Regions from separate parts of the Exiguobacterium sp. s192 genome, predicted to be linked through region 1. Evidence: riboswitches for the same ligand, from Rfam matches in the RefSeq annotation. Region 1 holds a riboswitch; the other holds the start of a gene.
What was found. Region 1 has a riboswitch for lysine ahead of KNP87_RS10600 (aspartate kinase). Riboswitches for the same ligand answer to the same signal wherever they lie in the genome.

Region 1 (7,973 bases):
CGGGCATTCAAATGACGTGTATCGAGCATTGGAACGGCACTGTTGCGACGGTCGTATTCGACGTGCACTTCAGTAATCCGGTCTGCATTCTCTTCTAAGAAAGTTGAAGCAAGTCCTGCATCGGCGAAGAAAATTTTGGATTGATCCGTTCCGAATGCCGTTGCTCCTTCAATCGTCAATCCTGCCAAGTCACCATTGACGTACAATTTGACGGGCGTTTGTTTTTTCGCATCTTTAATGAATTTCGCAATTTCATAAGCATCAGTTAATAACATGTGAATCCTCCTGTGTGTAGAGCGTCTCCAGTGTATAGAGTCCCGCTGATTTTTGAATGAGTGCTTCCGCCGCTTTGATGGCGCCTGAAGCGAATACTTTTTTGGATAACGCCGTGTGTTTGATTTCGATCAACTCATCGACCCCGGCAAACAACACTTCGTGTTCGCCGAAAATCGTTCCCCCACGCATCGAGTGCATCCCGATTTCGTTTGGTTCCCGCTTTTCACGCGTCGACTCCCGTTCGTAGACCGGTTGGACATTTCGTAAATCCTGAATGGTCCGGAGCAACAGCTCCGCCGTCCCGCTCGGTGCATCGACTTTTTGATTGTGGTGTTTCTCAAGCAGTTCGATGTCGAAAGCTCCAGCAAGCGGAACGAGTGTTTTCAACAACTGTTGCATCATCGCGATTCCAAACGACATGTTATACGATTGGAAAATCGGAATCTGTTTGGAAGCGTCACGAATCGTCTGCAGCTCGGCTTCCGAGAAGCCGGTCGTCGCAATGACGAGTGGTGTCTTCGTTCTCATGCCGTAATCCAGTAGATCCGGCAACAAGCTCGGATGCGAAAAATCAATGATCGCATCAACCGATTCCGTCATTTCGGCGAGCGTGCCGTATGAGGGCACACGTTCCGCCGTTTTCGTTTTGTCGATGACGGCGACGACGGCATCCGGTGCCAGTTCATGCACGTAATGTCCGGTCGCTCCGTATCCGTGAATGGCGAGTCTCATCCAACCACTCCTTTATAACTCCGCATCGTCTCAAGCAGGTGCGCATGTCCTGCTTCCGACTGACGGACGAGCGGCAGACGGGGGGCCCCGACGGCAATTCCGATTTCTTCAAGTGCTGCTTTGACGGGAATCGGATTGACGTCGCTGAACAAGGCGGAAATGACAGGCATCAGATCACTCTGAATCCGGCGTGCCGTGTCGTAGTCGTTTGCAAGCAGCGCTTCTGCCAAGGCTTGCGTCTCAGCCGGATACGGATTCGACAAGACGGAAATCACGCCTTGTGCCCCCCATGCCATGTACGGGAGAATTTGATCGTCGTTGCCGCAGAAAACGGCAAAGTCGTTTGGTAAAGCCGTCATCAGTTCACCCATGAAGCTGACATCTCCGCTCGCTTCTTTGAACGCTTGGATGTTCGGATGCTTCGCAAGCGTCACGGCAGTCTCAACTGAAATCGCCACCCCTGTACGTGACGGGACGTTATACAGCATGATCGGCAGCGAAACCGCGTCCGCGACGGCCGTGAAATGCGCCACGAGACCGGCTTGTGACGTTTTGTTGTAATACGGTGTCACGAGCATCGCTGCATCGGCACCAAGACGTTCCGCCGCTTGTGTCTTTTCGATCGTCTGCGCTGTATTGTTCGTTCCGGTTCCGGCAATGACAGGCACGCGTCCTGCCGTCACACGGACCGCGGTTTTCAGTAACGTCTCGAACTCTTCATTCGTCAACGTCGATCCTTCTCCTGTCGTCCCACCGACGACCAATGCTTGAATGTTTGCCGCGAGTTGTTGTTCGATGAGTTGTTCAAATACGGTTAAATCCAGTTCACCCGTTGACGTGAACGGTGTTGCCAGTGCTGTTCCTGCTCCTTTAAACATGTCGGATTCCTCCCCGTTTCTTAAGAATGGATTGAACTTTCAAGTGCTTGACGCGCCACTTGCACGGCGTTCGAAGCGGCCCCTTTTCGAATGTTATCGGCGACACACCAGATGTGGAAGGTGTTCGCAAGACTCTGATCCTGTCGAATCCGTCCGACGTATACGTCATCCGTTCCACTGGCGTCAAGCGGCATCGGATACTGATTTTGACTGACATCATCGACCAGAACGACGCCGGGTGCTTGACGCAATGCTTCGCGGATTGCTTCGACCGTCGTCTCCTGCTCAAACGTCACGTTGATCGCAACGGAATGAGCGTTCGTGACCGGGACGCGGACACATGTCGCACTGACCGGCAACTCCGGTAAGCGGAAGATTTTGCGTGTCTCGTCAATCATTTTCTGTTCTTCTTTCGTATACCCATTCGGTAAGAAAACATCGATATGCGGCAGGATGTTATCGTGAATCGGGTGCGGATAATTGACCGGTTCTTCGCCGCGGCTGCCGCGGGCTAAATCCTCAATTCCTTTTTGACCCGAACCGGAGACCGCTTGATACGTCGTATAGTTGATACGCTGTAAACCAAACTGCTGAAGCGGGGCCAGGGCGACGACGGATTGAATCGTCGAACAGTTCGGATTGGCAATCAATCGATCGTCCGGACCGATTGCCTTCGGGTTTACTTCCGGTACGACGAGCGGGATATCCGCCTGCATCCGGAAGGCACTCGAGTTGTCGACGACGAGTGTTCCTGCTGCAGCGAGTAACGGGGCATACTGTTCACTGATCGTTCCGCCTGCTGCGAACAGTGCGACATCGATGCCGGCTTCTGTGATTTGCTCCGATAATGCTTGAATCGTAACGTCTTGCCCTTTGAACTGGACGGTTTTCCCGGCAGAACGGGCTGAAGCGTAAGCTGAAATTTGACGAACCGGAAAGTCGAGTTCCGCCAAGACTTGCAACATTTTTTGTCCAACGGCGCCTGTTGCGCCAATGACTGCTACATGATACATATGGTTTCCTCCTTACAGATCAAATGCATTGGCGATTGCTGCGACGGTCCGTTCGATGTCGGCTTGGGCAATCGTATACGAGATGCTGATTTCTGACGTCGTGACTTGATAAAACGTGATGTTTTCCGCCCGGAATGTCGCAAATAATTTCGAAGCGACGCCTGTTGCGTCACGCATTCCGATTCCAACGACCGATAACTTGGCATGTTGGTTATGACGGTCGACTTTGACGGTCGGGAAACGATTGATGATATCCTGCAAGGCTTCTTCCAAAAACTCTTCTTCGTCGAGCGGACACGAGAACGAGAGGAAGATGTCACTGTCAAACGTCGTCTGACTGATCATATCGATGTTGACGTGACGTCCTGACAACAATTCAAAGATATCTGCGACCGCTGAGTTTGTCTGTGGTACGTGTTTGATCGATACCGTCATGACGTTTTTTGTCACACTGACACTTGTGACCGCTTTTTGTTCCATCGTTTCCGTTGCCTCCATGATCCAAGTCCCTCTTTCCGATTCAAGTGTTTTTCCGACAAAGATGTGTACACCGTATTTTTTACCTAACTCGACACTCCGCATCTCCATGACTTTTGATCCGAGAGCACTCATTTCCATCATCTCATCGTATGAAATGTGCGGAATCGGCTGTGCTGTTGCATGAATCCGTGGATCAGCCGTATAAACGCCGTCAACGTCCGTATAGATTTCGCATCGTTTATCGAGAACGGCTGCCAGTGCGACGGCTGTCGTATCCGATCCGCCGCGCCCCAGTGTCGTGACATCCCCCAGTTCATTGACCCCTTGGAAACCAGCGACGATGATGACATCGTAGGTCTCCAGTTTTTTCCGGAGTAATTCGCCGTCAATTTGTTTGATTTTACTTTTCGTGTGGAGTCCCATCGTACTGATGCCTGCTTGTGCGCCCGTCTGGGACAAGGCTTTTGTCCCAAGTGAGTTCAAGGCGATGCTGAGCAACGAAATCGTCTGTTCTTCACCGATGGCAAGCAGACGGTCCAGCTCGCGCCGTTCCGGTCGATCCGTGATCGCCTGGGCTTGGGCAATCAATGAATCAGTCATTTTTCCCATCGCCGATACGACGACGACTAATTTTTCTCCTTGATCCGTCCGATTCTTCAAATAATTCGCAATTGACTGAATCTGTTCGACAGTCGCAACCGAACTACCACCAAATTTAAGTACAGTTGTCACAATCCTATCTCCTTTTGTCCCGAAACAGAAAAAAACGACGGGCCGGTAGGAGCGTTCCTACGGCCCGTCGTTATCACGATCGGACAAACGATGACAGTGTCATTCGTTCTTTTACGTAAGATAGCGCTCCGAAACGTGGGTTTCGGCAGTACAACGGATCTTAACCGTTGTACCAGCAATCAAGAAAAAGCATTTTCTTGTTCACTTCGGCGGATTTCCCCTTTCACATCACTTGGCATGCTTGCCTTTGTAAGTGTTGCTACTGATGTCATCCGCGCCTCTATCTGTCGGTTGTTAGTTACAGTTATAGCAAACATTTTTTGTTAAATCCAGTGATTTGCCAAACTTTTTTGATTTTTATAATTTTTGAAGGGTCTGCTTTGCTTGGGTCAGCTGTTCGCGAACAGCGTTAAAACCAGTCCCGCCATAACTCCCTCGTCTCGCGACGGCTTGAACCGGATCGAGCAACGGATAGACATCTTCCGTAATGACCGGATGGAATGTCTGATACGTCTCGAGTGTCAAATCCTTCAAGAAACAGCTGGTCTGGACACAATGCAGAACGGCTTTGCCGACGATTTCATGCGCTTCCCGGAAAGGAATGCCTTTTGTGACAAGGTAATCGGCCAGTTCCGTTGCATTCGAGAAGTCTTGCATTGTCGCCTTCTTGAGCGCTTCTGTCTTAAACGTAGCGGATTCGAGCATCCCGGTAAAAATCTGAACCGATTGTAAAACCGTATCAGCCGTATCAAAGACGCCTTCCTTATCTTCTTGCATATCTTTATTGTAAGCGAGTGGTAATGCTTTCATCGTCGTCAAGAACCCCATCAAGTTTCCATATACCCGTCCTGTCTTTCCGCGAATCAATTCTGCGAAGTCCGGATTCTTTTTCTGCGGCATCATGCTTGATCCCGTCGAAAACGCATCGGACAGTTCAATGAACGAAAATTCTTGTGACGCCCAGATGATGATTTCTTCACAGAACCGTGACAGATGCATCATGACCGTCGACGCGATGCCAAGGTATTCAATGACGAAGTCCCGGTCCGAGACGGCGTCCAAACTGTTGGGATAGACGTGTTCAAATCCAAGCAACTCGGCTGACTTGAACCGATCAATCGGGAAAGTCGTTCCGGCGAGTGCACCGGCACCAAGCGGTGACATCCGGACCCGTTTTAAGTTGTCCGTCAGTCGCTCGGCATCACGCTCAAACATCCAAAAGTAAGCCAGCAAGTGATGCGCGAGCGAAATCGGTTGGGCTCGTTGCAGATGGGTATACCCCGGCATGATCGTTTCGACGTGTTGATCCGCTTGTTCCGTAATGACGGATTGCAGATTGCGAAGACTCGACAGGAGTTCAAGAACATGCTGCTCCATCCAGAGATGAAGATCAGTTGCGACCTGATCGTTTCGACTGCGCGCTGTATGCAGTTTACCGGCAACAGGACCAATCTGTTCTGTCAACAACCGCTCGAGGTTCATATGGATATCCTCATCGGCCAGTGAATAGACATGCTGATCAATCGTCGTTTGTAAATGATTGAGTCCGGCTTCGATTTGTTGCCATTCCGTCTCCTCGAGAATCCCTTGTTCGTATAACATCTGCGCATGGGCCAGGCTGCCTTGTAAATCGACAGCCGCCAGTTTTTGATCAAATGAGATCGATGCGCCGAATGCCTCCGCCTGAGCGGAAGCACTTTCCGTAAACCGTCCGCCCCATAGTTTCGTCATTTTTTCACGCCTTCCTGACGATGGACACTCGCATGTGTCGCAATCGCTAGACCATGCAGTTTGATGAATCCTTTTGCCGCTTCGTGATCAAAGGCATCTTCTTTTGTGTAAGTCGCGAGTTTCTCGTCATACAACGAAACAGCCGATTGACGTCCGGTGACGGTTGCGTTCCCTTTATAGAGTTTGACACGAACTTCGCCGGTCACATCTTGCTGTGTCGCTGACAAGAACGCTTTGAGCCCTTTTGTTAACGGGGCATGGAACAGTCCATTGTAAATGGTTTCTGCATATTGTTTGCTTAAAATCGGTTTGAAATGAGCGACATCTTTTGTCAACGTGATCGTTTCGAGTGCTGCATGCGCTTTGAGTAAAACTGTCGCGCCCGGGCATTCATAGACTTCACGTGATTTGATTCCGACAAGACGGTTCTCGACGTGATCAATCCGACCGACTCCGTGCGCCCCTGCAATGATATTCAGTTCTGTAATCAATTTTGCGAGTGGATATGCTGTTCCGTTAATGGAAACCGGCACGCCCGCTTCAAAGCCGATGATGACTTCTTCTGCTTGATCCGGTGCGTCTTCCGGTGCGACGGTTAAAGCGTACGCATCTTGCGGCGGCTCCGTCCACGGATTCTCAAGGACCCCACATTCATTACTGCGTCCCCATAAGTTCATATCAATTGAATACGGGCTGTCGAGGTTAATCGGAATCGGCACATCGTTTTCTTTTGCGTAGGCAATTTCTTCTTCACGTGACCATTTCCACTCGCGGACCGGTGCGATAACTTCGAGTGACGGGTCAAGAGCAGCGACCGAAACTTCAAACCGGACTTGGTCATTACCTTTTCCGGTACAACCGTGCGCAACCGCTGTTGCACCATGGGCATGTGCGACTTCGACCAGTTTTTCAGCGATCAACGGGCGGGAAAGAGCTGAAATCAGTGGATACGCGCCTTCATAATGAGCGCCGTATTGAAGTGCCGGTAAGACAAACTCGTTCGCGAACTTCTCTTTGACATCAAGGACAATTGATTCAACGGCTCCGACAAGCAATGCTTTTTCTTTGATGACCGTCAAATCTTTTCCTTCACCAACATCCATGCATAACGCGACGACATCATAGTCCTTGCTTAACCATTTGATGGCGACTGAAGTATCGAGTCCACCGGAATACGCTAAAATCAATTTTTGTTTTGTCATTACTAATTCCTCCTTGATATCGACTGTATCTGTCTGTATAAAAATTCACTATGGATTATATATATACATAAACTTTCAAAAAAAGAAACCCTTTTTTAGGATTTCTCATAAAATAACCGTTAAATTTTTTTCTCCATCGTCCGGTGTGGAATACCGGCATCATCAAATTCATCCGATACGATTGTATACCCGAGACCTTGATAAAACGGAATCGCCTGGACTTGGGCACCGAGTGTCAAAATCGTCCGCCCTTCCCGTCGAACCACCCGTTCCATCGCCCGCATCAATTCACCGCCGTATCCTTTACCCCTTGTCGCAGCAAGCGTCGCGACACGTTCCACCTTCATCCGTTGTTCGTCATAGGGACGTGTCCGTCCCGTTGCAACGGGACGATTCATTTCATCGAGAACGAGAAGATGAATCGCCGTTTCATCGTGCGTGTCATATTCCAAATTGCGCGGCACCCCCTGTTCTTCGACGAAAACGCGCTCGCGAATCATCCGGACTGCCTGTTGTTGTTCTGCTGTCTTTACCTGAATTACCGTCATGTATGTAATTCCTCCTTCAATGCTTCGATATAGCCACTTGCATCTTCATACGTCGTAAACAAGGCTTGGGCATTTTTTTCGCTTCCGCCGCCGCGTCCATTAAATTGTTTTAAGTGGGTTTTCGCAAATTTGCCGAGATGGACCGGTCCTGAACTGCACATCAATAATTTTTTAGCGGCCTCATTCCAAATCAATGCTGTCCGTTTTTCCTCCGCCAGAGCTTTCATCATCTTTTCGGAAAATCGGATATTTTCCTGTTCATGGTGCAACACCAAGACGGAGTCTGATGAAGTCAACACCTGTTGCAGAACGGTTGTGACATGTAAATCTTCCGCTTGTCCAATTTGACGGTTCAACCGGAGTTGCTCCTGTTTGAGTTCT
Region 2 (7,973 bases), on a different contig from region 1:
GACACGTTTTGTTTCCTTTATTCCCATCGATAACAATCCTGTGATTGCAAGTAAGATCAGGAAGGCCGGTAAGTTAAAGAACGTCTTTGCTCCCTCGATCGCACCAGGTGCTGCTGAAATGGCTGTCGGAAGATGAATTCCGAATCCGCCGAGTAAGGATTGGAAGTAACCGGACCACCCTGCCGCAACGGCACTGGAGGCGAGTCCATACTCAAGTATCAAGTTCCAGCCGATGATCCAGGCAAAGATTTCACCCATCGTTGCATACGTATACGTATACACGGATCCACTCACGGGAATCGTCGAAGCGAACTCCGCATAAGCAAGTGCTGCTAACCCACAGGCAATGGCAGATAAAATGAAAGAAACAATAAGACCAGGTCCTGCTGTCAATGCCCCTGTTCCGGTTAGGACGAAAATTCCCGTTCCGATGATGGCGCCAATTCCTAAAAACGTTAAATCCATTGCGCCAAGATTTCGAGCAAGTCCACTGTTACGTTGACTCGCAGCAATCATAGCGGAAACATCTTTTTTCCGCGTCAAACTCATGATGATACTCCCCCTGTTGTGTGTTTAGTTCGTATTACAAAAAATGTTTTGCAATTACTTAAACCAAAATTTACGAATTTTTCAGATAAATTGATATAGGTCATTAGACCCATTTGTAAAATGATGTCCGCTTACATAATTTCCGGTCACTAAAAAAAATTCTTTCCACAGCCTTTTAAACAGGTCTCCAGAAAGAATTTTTTAGATGAAACAATCTTCAAATACAGATATCAAATATAGGCATCACCGATTAGCTAACCAAGTTAAAAACACTTGAAAATCAAGGGTTGTTCGTGCCGCATAGGCACTTGACCAGCGTTGTATTTGCCGGGTGAATTCTGCGTCTGATACCCCAATCGATTCGATGATGACGACGTCCGCATGATGCTTTAAAATATCGACATCAATTCCGGCATCCATGTCTGCCCGCGCATGGATTTTGGCGGTGATTTGACCTTGAATAGAAAGGACGTTTTCGAGGTCTTCTTGGCTTTTGATATGCTTCGCTTTTAATTTCTTTTTGTAAGGTGAACGTTCGCGGAGATAATATTCTTTTCCATTCATCGTCACATATCCAAGATAAGGATCTTCATGCGCCTGCATGGCTTTTTGCGACGTCACGACACGGCGTCCTTGATGGACCGCTTCGACGTCTTCCAAATAGACGGGCAAGAAGAGAGCGGGTACTGGCGATTGCGCTTGTTTCATCTCTAAAATCAAATCCTCATGTTCGCCGCCCTTTCCTTCCACGAGGATGTAATACCGTTCGAGACCAATTGATGCCGTGCCGCTATCCAGTTTATAGACGATATCTTTAATCTCGTAAAATGCATCTTTCTGCCTGTCTTCTTCATCAATTGAAGCGATATAATCCGGCCAAATCGATTCAATGGCGGCATACGTCGCTGCATCGACTTGCTTCATGTCCGGTAAATCGGCAAATTTTCGTTGTCCTTCGACAACAGTGGTCCGTTCCCCTAACAAGTCCGCCTTCTTTTTTTCTGCCTTTTTGATCAGTTTACGAATCGGCCCTTTTGTATTATCGATCGTAAAACACACTTTGCTTGGATTTTTACCTTTGGCATATTGCCGTAAGTCATCTAAGTAATGTTGGACATAGGCGGCGATTGCTGGTTCCGGATCGTATCCCGCTTCCTTCGCAAACAATTGGACGGAGACGGCCATCCGGATCACATCGTACAAATAAGAACCGAGGTACCCTTCATCAAAATCATTGACGTCATAAATGATTTCACCTTTAGCATTCCCATGGACTCCGAAATTTTCAAAATGTAAATCGCCTTGAATCCAAGTCGGCGTCTCACTTGGTGTATCAAATCCCAATGGAATTCGAGTCAAATCGTAATAAAAGAGATGAGAGCTGCCACGGAAAAAAAGAAACGGGCTGGTACTCATCTTTTGATACTTCACTTGTCGTGCTGTTTCATCCAGTCCCCGAATTTCGTGATCGTAAAAATCGAGCACCTTTGCAATCGTTAACTGTCGAATTTCTTCATATACACGTGTGAACATGGAAAACCCTCCTTTTAAAAGTTAGTAAAAAGACAGCAAAACGAATCCGCTTTGCTGTCTACCTGTCTTACTCATTCGAAGTGTTTTTTATATTCCCCATATCCCGCAGTATCAAGCTCTTCTAACGGAATAAAGCGCAGGGCTGCTGAATTGATGCAGTAGCGTAAGCCACCCAACTCTTTTGGACCGTCATCAAAAATATGACCAAGATGACTGTCTGCATTAGCGGAACGGACTTCTGTCCGCGTCATGCCGTGCGTCGTATCGAGTTCGACTTCCATTTTGTCCTCAGAAATCGGTTTTGCGAAACTCGGCCATCCGCAGTTCGAGTTAAACTTATCTTTTGACGTAAAGAGTGGTGTTCCATCGACGATATCGACATAAAGACCTGGTCGTTCCTCATCCCAGTATTCATTGCGGAAAGCGGGCTCTGTACCGTTTTCCTGTGTGACTTTATACTGGATCGGCGTCAAACGTTGTTTTAATTCCTGTTCCTTGCCTTGATCCTTCCACGCTTCTTTGACGAACTTCGCCCGACCGGAGCCGACACTATACATCTGATAGCGGAACGGATTTTTTTTGTAATAATCTTGATGGTACTCTTCAGCCGGCCAGAATGGTTTCGCCGGACGAATGTCGACAGCTACTGGTCGTGAGAAACGACCGGATGCGTCAAGCGCCGCTTTTGAACGTTCAGCTGCTTGTTTTTGTTCTTCATCAACATAAAAAATGGCTGGTTCGTACGATTGACCACGGTCGTTAAACTGCCCGCCACCATCAGTCGGATCGATTTGGCGCCAAAAAATTTCAAGTAATTCCTCATACGTGATGACAGCCGGATCATACGTAACTTCTACGGCTTCTAAATGTCCTGTTGTTTCTGAACAGACCTCTTTATAAGTCGGGTTTTCTGTATGACCACCTGTATAACCGGAAATGACTTGTTCGACACCATCATATTTATGAAATGGCTTGACCATGCACCAAAAACAGCCACCTGCGAATATTGCTTTTGCCATCTAGCTTCCCCTCCTCTGTATATGCCTATTTTAACGCGTTCCGTCCCACTCCCCTACTATCTTGCTCAGTCAATCTTCGGGATTCGCTTTTAAGCGCCGCATGACAAAATAAATCGCGGCAAACACTAAGATCAATCCGCCAAACGAATACCAGATGTTGTTCATGCGATAGAGCATCTGATAGATCGCCAGAGTTACAAGCAAGATGGCAATCGGGATGAATGCCCGTTTAAAGTGATACCAATAATTCACTGTAGTCGCCTCCGTTTTCTTTTATCTTAATCGATTTCTTACTCCTTGATTATGTTTTTCAACATTTTTCTAACAACAATACGACAAAAAAGCCGATCCCGCTCACACATGGGATCGACAATTTGATCATGGACGCGGATGTTCCGGGAACTCCATTTCTGCATAAGGAACAACCGATGTCCGGTTTTTAAATTTATGACCTAACCAGAAGGCAAGGAACAACGGAATACCGACATACGTCGCAGCGATTCCGACCCAATCAATTTGATCCGCGAGGAACGCGGCATAGTTTTGACCAACGATGACTAGGAAACAAAGTCCAAAGGCAAACAGTGGTCCAAACGGGAATGCCGGCGCAACGTACGGCAAGTCGCTTAACGAATGTCCTTGAGCAAGGAATCCTTTACGGAACCGGTAGTGACTGATTGCGATTCCAAGCCACGCGATGAAACCGGTCATACCTGAGGCATTCAACAGCCAGAGGTAGACTTGACCGCCAAACATCGATGTCAGGAAGCAGAGTGCGCCGATGGCTCCGGTTGCGAGCAAGGCATTACGTGGTACACCGTTTTTGGAGACTTTAGCAAACATTTTTGGTGCATCGCCTTGACGTGCCAGTGTGTACAGCATGCGTGTCGAGGCATACATCCCCGAGTTCCCGGCTGATAAGACGGACGTCAAGATGACGGCGTTCATTAAGGCTGCTGAGAACGCGAGTCCGGCTTTTTCAAAGACGAGTGTAAACGGGCTGACGGCTACATCCGTAATATCATTCGACACTAAGTTCGGACTCGTATACGGAATCAACATCCCGATGACAAAAATCGCAAAGACGTAAAACAACAGGATCCGCCAGAAAACTTGTTTGACAGCTTTCGGAACGTTCTTTTTCGGATCTTCCGATTCTCCCGCGGCGATTCCGACGAGTTCGGTTCCTTGGAAGCTGAACCCGGCGACGAGGATAATTCCGATAACGGCAGGAATACCACCGACGAACGGTGCATCACCTAACGCAAAGTTTTTAAAGCCGACCGGCGCTTCCGATGTGAAGACACCAAAAATCATTGCAACACCGACAATCAAGAAAATGATGACGGTAACGACTTTGATCATCGCAAACCAATATTCTGCTTCTCCGAAACCTTTAACGGAGAAGAAATTTAAACCAATCATCAACAATAAGAAAATAGCACTGAAATAGAAACCAGGTACATCCGGGAACCAGTACGTCATGACGATTTGTGCCGCAACGAGTTCAACCGCAATCGTAACCGCCCAGTTGTACCAGTAGTTCCATCCTAAGGCAAAACCGAACGATGGATCGACGAATTTCGCACCATACGTCGAGAACGAACCAGCGACCGGCATGTAAGCTGCCATCTCGCCCAAGCTTGTCATCAGGAAGTACACCATCAGTCCGACGACGGCGTACGATAACAACGCACCGCCCGGACCCGCAGCGGCAACAGATGCACCGGATGCGATGAAGAGTCCGGTTCCGATGGCACCGCCAATCGCAATCATCGACATATGACGGGCTTGCAGGCCACGTTTTAAGCCTTCTTCAGTTGAATCGAGTTTTCTTTGGGGTTGTAGAGTATTCATGTTATTCGCTTCTCTCTTTTTAGATTTTTTGAGAGGACACTTTTTGAAAAAACAAAAAGCGCCCTCATCTTCCAGAAGGAAGATGAGAACGCAACATAGTAAAAGGATGCGCCTCATTCTACCGTCGTGAAAGATAGCTCCCCACAAGTCATGGTTGACCTGTGACAGTATTAGACCTGTTTGATCTAATCCCAATCGATCATCTTCAAAGCGATGATTGATTTCGGCAATTCTTCCTTTTCAGTCACCTCATCTGCCGCTTGACGACATCCGTAACTGTACTCATAAGAACCGCAACCTCCATCCCACTGGTTGAGTGAGAACTAATTAAGTTAGTGATTAATTTCTTGATTACCTCGTCATGTTACACAAATCGTCTTTAAATTGTCAATTCTTTTTTTGAATTGACGGCTCTTCATGGTAAAATTCCGTAATTTTTAGTACACTAAACAATAGAAGTTAACCGAGAGAAAGGATGTTGCTTGAATGCCACAAGAACGTGATCAACTGACTTACCGATTAGAGGAACAAATGCGTGTCATTCTCCGGACATTACGTCGTGAACTGAACCGACTGTTTGAAGGAACCGCGACGCGAAGTGAATTTTTCATCTTACGCAGCTTGTCCGAAAATGGTCCCCAACGTCCGACTCTACTCGCAGAACAGTTTGAGCTTGCGACAAGTCAGGTAACGGCTTTAACCGATCGCCTGTATAAAGCAGGCTTCGTCACTCGGACCCGTTCAACAGATGACCGGAGATCGATTGTCCTTGCTTTGACGGATGAAGGAGAAACGGCGTTTCGTGAACTCGAAGTTGTCCGCCGGAAATACCTGCAGGAACGGTTCGGCACATTGACGGAAGAGGAACTGAATGTCATGGTTCGTGTCTTCGATAAGATTCTTTTGACGATGGATGAAGAAGCCGTTTCTTCCTAAAAATTGTGTGTAAAAAATATTCAACTTATTTTTCAGACAAAGTTCACTTGACTGTGTACTTTGTCTTTTTTGTCGACTTTTCCTGTTTCACTTCACATTTTTCCATTTCTTGCCGTTAGTAAAATGAGTATACTGGAAGTATGTTACGGAAATGCGTTTACGAGGAGCTGGGAGGATTTGTTGTCCATCATGAATAATTTCATCATCAATTTTTGTCTACTGTTCACAACGATCACTCTTTTGTTTCTACCCTTTCGAAACCAACCGAGGATCACCCCTAAAACAAATGTAAAAACGCGACTCATTCTGGGAGGAGTCGCCGGACTCATCGCCGTTCTCTTGATGTTCAATAGCATCCAAATTGATGTTGCACGAATTGATTTGCGGATTATCCCGGTCGCCATTGCGATGATGTTCGGTGGATTACCAAGCGCCATCGTAACCGGTCTGATGATTATCGGAACTCGTTTTGCGATTACACCGTTTGAACAAATGGAAGGGGTCATCGTTTCATCTATCGTTATCGGATTATTTATCGGAACGATTGGCATAATCAGACGCTACGTCCGTATGACATTTTGGAATTTTGAGTTGATGATCGGCGTCGGAATCTTGTATTCCTTACCCGCCATCTATCTGTTGACCCATAGTTGGTCGACATTCTTTAAAGTATCGGCAGCGTATATCTTCTTTAATCTGATTGCTGGTTTCGTAACCTATCAGTTATTGACGGAACTCCGTCGCCACTTTGAGAACATTCAGTACCAACAAAAACTCGCGATGACGGATGCCTTGACCGGTCTCGCCAACCGGCGTCGACTGGATGATTCCTTATCTCTTGTCGGTTCTGCGGAAGACGGTTATTCCCTCGTCTTGATCGATATCGACTTCTTTAAACACGTCAACGATACATATGGTCATGATGCCGGCGATGATGTCTTGCGTCAACTCGGTACGACCCTTGCTTCCCTCGCCCGTCCGGACGATTTAGTCGGTCGATACGGCGGTGAAGAGTTTTTAATCATCTTGCCGGACACGTCCGCTGCTGAAGCGAAAAAAATCTCCGAGCTCGCCCGGATGACGGTTGCCCGGAATCTGTTCCCGACGACGAGTGTCCCTGATCTGCAAATCACGATTTCACTCGGGATCGCACATTCAAGTGATTCGCATACGTCACTTGAAGCGTTGCAACAAGCAGATAAGGCGTTGTATCATTCTAAAAAATCAGGACGTAATCGCAGTACGATCTATACGAAAGCACTTGAACTCGAGCAGGCCTGACCCCAACTGGTGCTGATTCAAAAATTAATCTCTATAAGACAAGGGTGGCAGAGGATAATTCTGCCACCCTTGTCTCGTGCCCAACGACTGATTTGCTTCAGGCGACTTCTGTCTTCTATAAAAAAAGTGCAGGCAAAGACAAACAAAACCCGATTCTTAAACTGGATCTTGCGCACGATTCGGAAAACCGATACTCTCGACTGTTCCAAACACAATCATCCGACTGAGTTGGTCGGCCATGTAGGTTGCCGAGTAAGGACGGTCATTGCGTAACCAAGAAATCAATAACCCCAATTGTCCCCCGATCACGTAGTTTAACAACAGATCCTGATCCACCCGTCTCGTTTCACTGACGGTATGCGCTTTAAATACGAGGCGGTAGTTTTCCTTTAACGTGTCCAGGAAACGGGAAATAAAGGTCTTGATCGGTCCTTGCAACAACATCGTCCGGTAAAACTGTTCGTGTTGTTCGATGTGGATAAACAGCCGTTCAAAATAACGGCTGACCTTTTCAACGGAGGGAGACTCGGGTGGCACCACACCGTGAATCCGAATCGCGTCGACGAGTAACCGCATGTGATCCTCGACAATCTGATCCATCAAATCGTATTTATCCGTAAAGTGGGCGTAAAACGTTGAGCGATTTACGCTTGCCCCGTCCGCCAGCATTTTTACGGTGATTGCTGAAAACGGATGGTGTTCAAGTAAATGAAACAATTCTTTTGTAATACGGTCACGTGAACGTTTTGGTCGCGGATCCGATGCCGGATTCATCTGCTCTTCCCCCTTTTTTTTAAT

Region 2: linked by a shared signal. The riboswitch ahead of KNP87_RS12175 (amino acid permease) and the one ahead of KNP87_RS10600 (aspartate kinase) in region 1 are both predicted to bind lysine.

Annotation. Positions count from the first base shown of each region.
Region 1 is NZ_JACSMS010000005.1:172,784-180,756, forward strand. Features, by position in the region: gene dapD (2,3,4,5-tetrahydropyridine-2,6-dicarboxylate N-acetyltransferase) at 1-275, opposite strand, end outside; gene dapB (4-hydroxy-tetrahydrodipicolinate reductase) at 262-1,008, opposite strand; gene dapA (4-hydroxy-tetrahydrodipicolinate synthase) at 1,005-1,886, opposite strand; gene KNP87_RS10595 (aspartate-semialdehyde dehydrogenase) at 1,907-2,899, opposite strand; gene KNP87_RS10600 (aspartate kinase) at 2,912-4,111, opposite strand; lysine riboswitch at 4,225-4,402, opposite strand; gene argH (argininosuccinate lyase) at 4,469-5,842, opposite strand; gene KNP87_RS10610 (argininosuccinate synthase) at 5,839-7,044, opposite strand; gene KNP87_RS10615 (GNAT family N-acetyltransferase) at 7,164-7,592, opposite strand; gene KNP87_RS10620 (alanyl-tRNA editing protein) at 7,589-7,973, opposite strand, start outside.
Region 2 is NZ_JACSMS010000007.1:69,098-77,070, reverse strand. Features, by position in the region: gene bcaP (branched-chain amino acid transporter BcaP) at 1-549, opposite strand, end outside; gene KNP87_RS12190 (DUF2252 domain-containing protein) at 793-2,082, opposite strand; gene msrA (peptide-methionine (S)-S-oxide reductase MsrA) at 2,154-3,101, opposite strand; gene KNP87_RS12180 (SoxR reducing system RseC family protein) at 3,171-3,353, opposite strand; gene KNP87_RS12175 (amino acid permease) at 3,480-4,958, opposite strand; lysine riboswitch at 5,085-5,269, opposite strand; gene KNP87_RS12170 (MarR family winged helix-turn-helix transcriptional regulator) at 5,445-5,894, shown strand; gene KNP87_RS12165 (GGDEF domain-containing protein) at 6,018-7,175, shown strand; gene KNP87_RS12160 (TetR/AcrR family transcriptional regulator) at 7,332-7,949, opposite strand.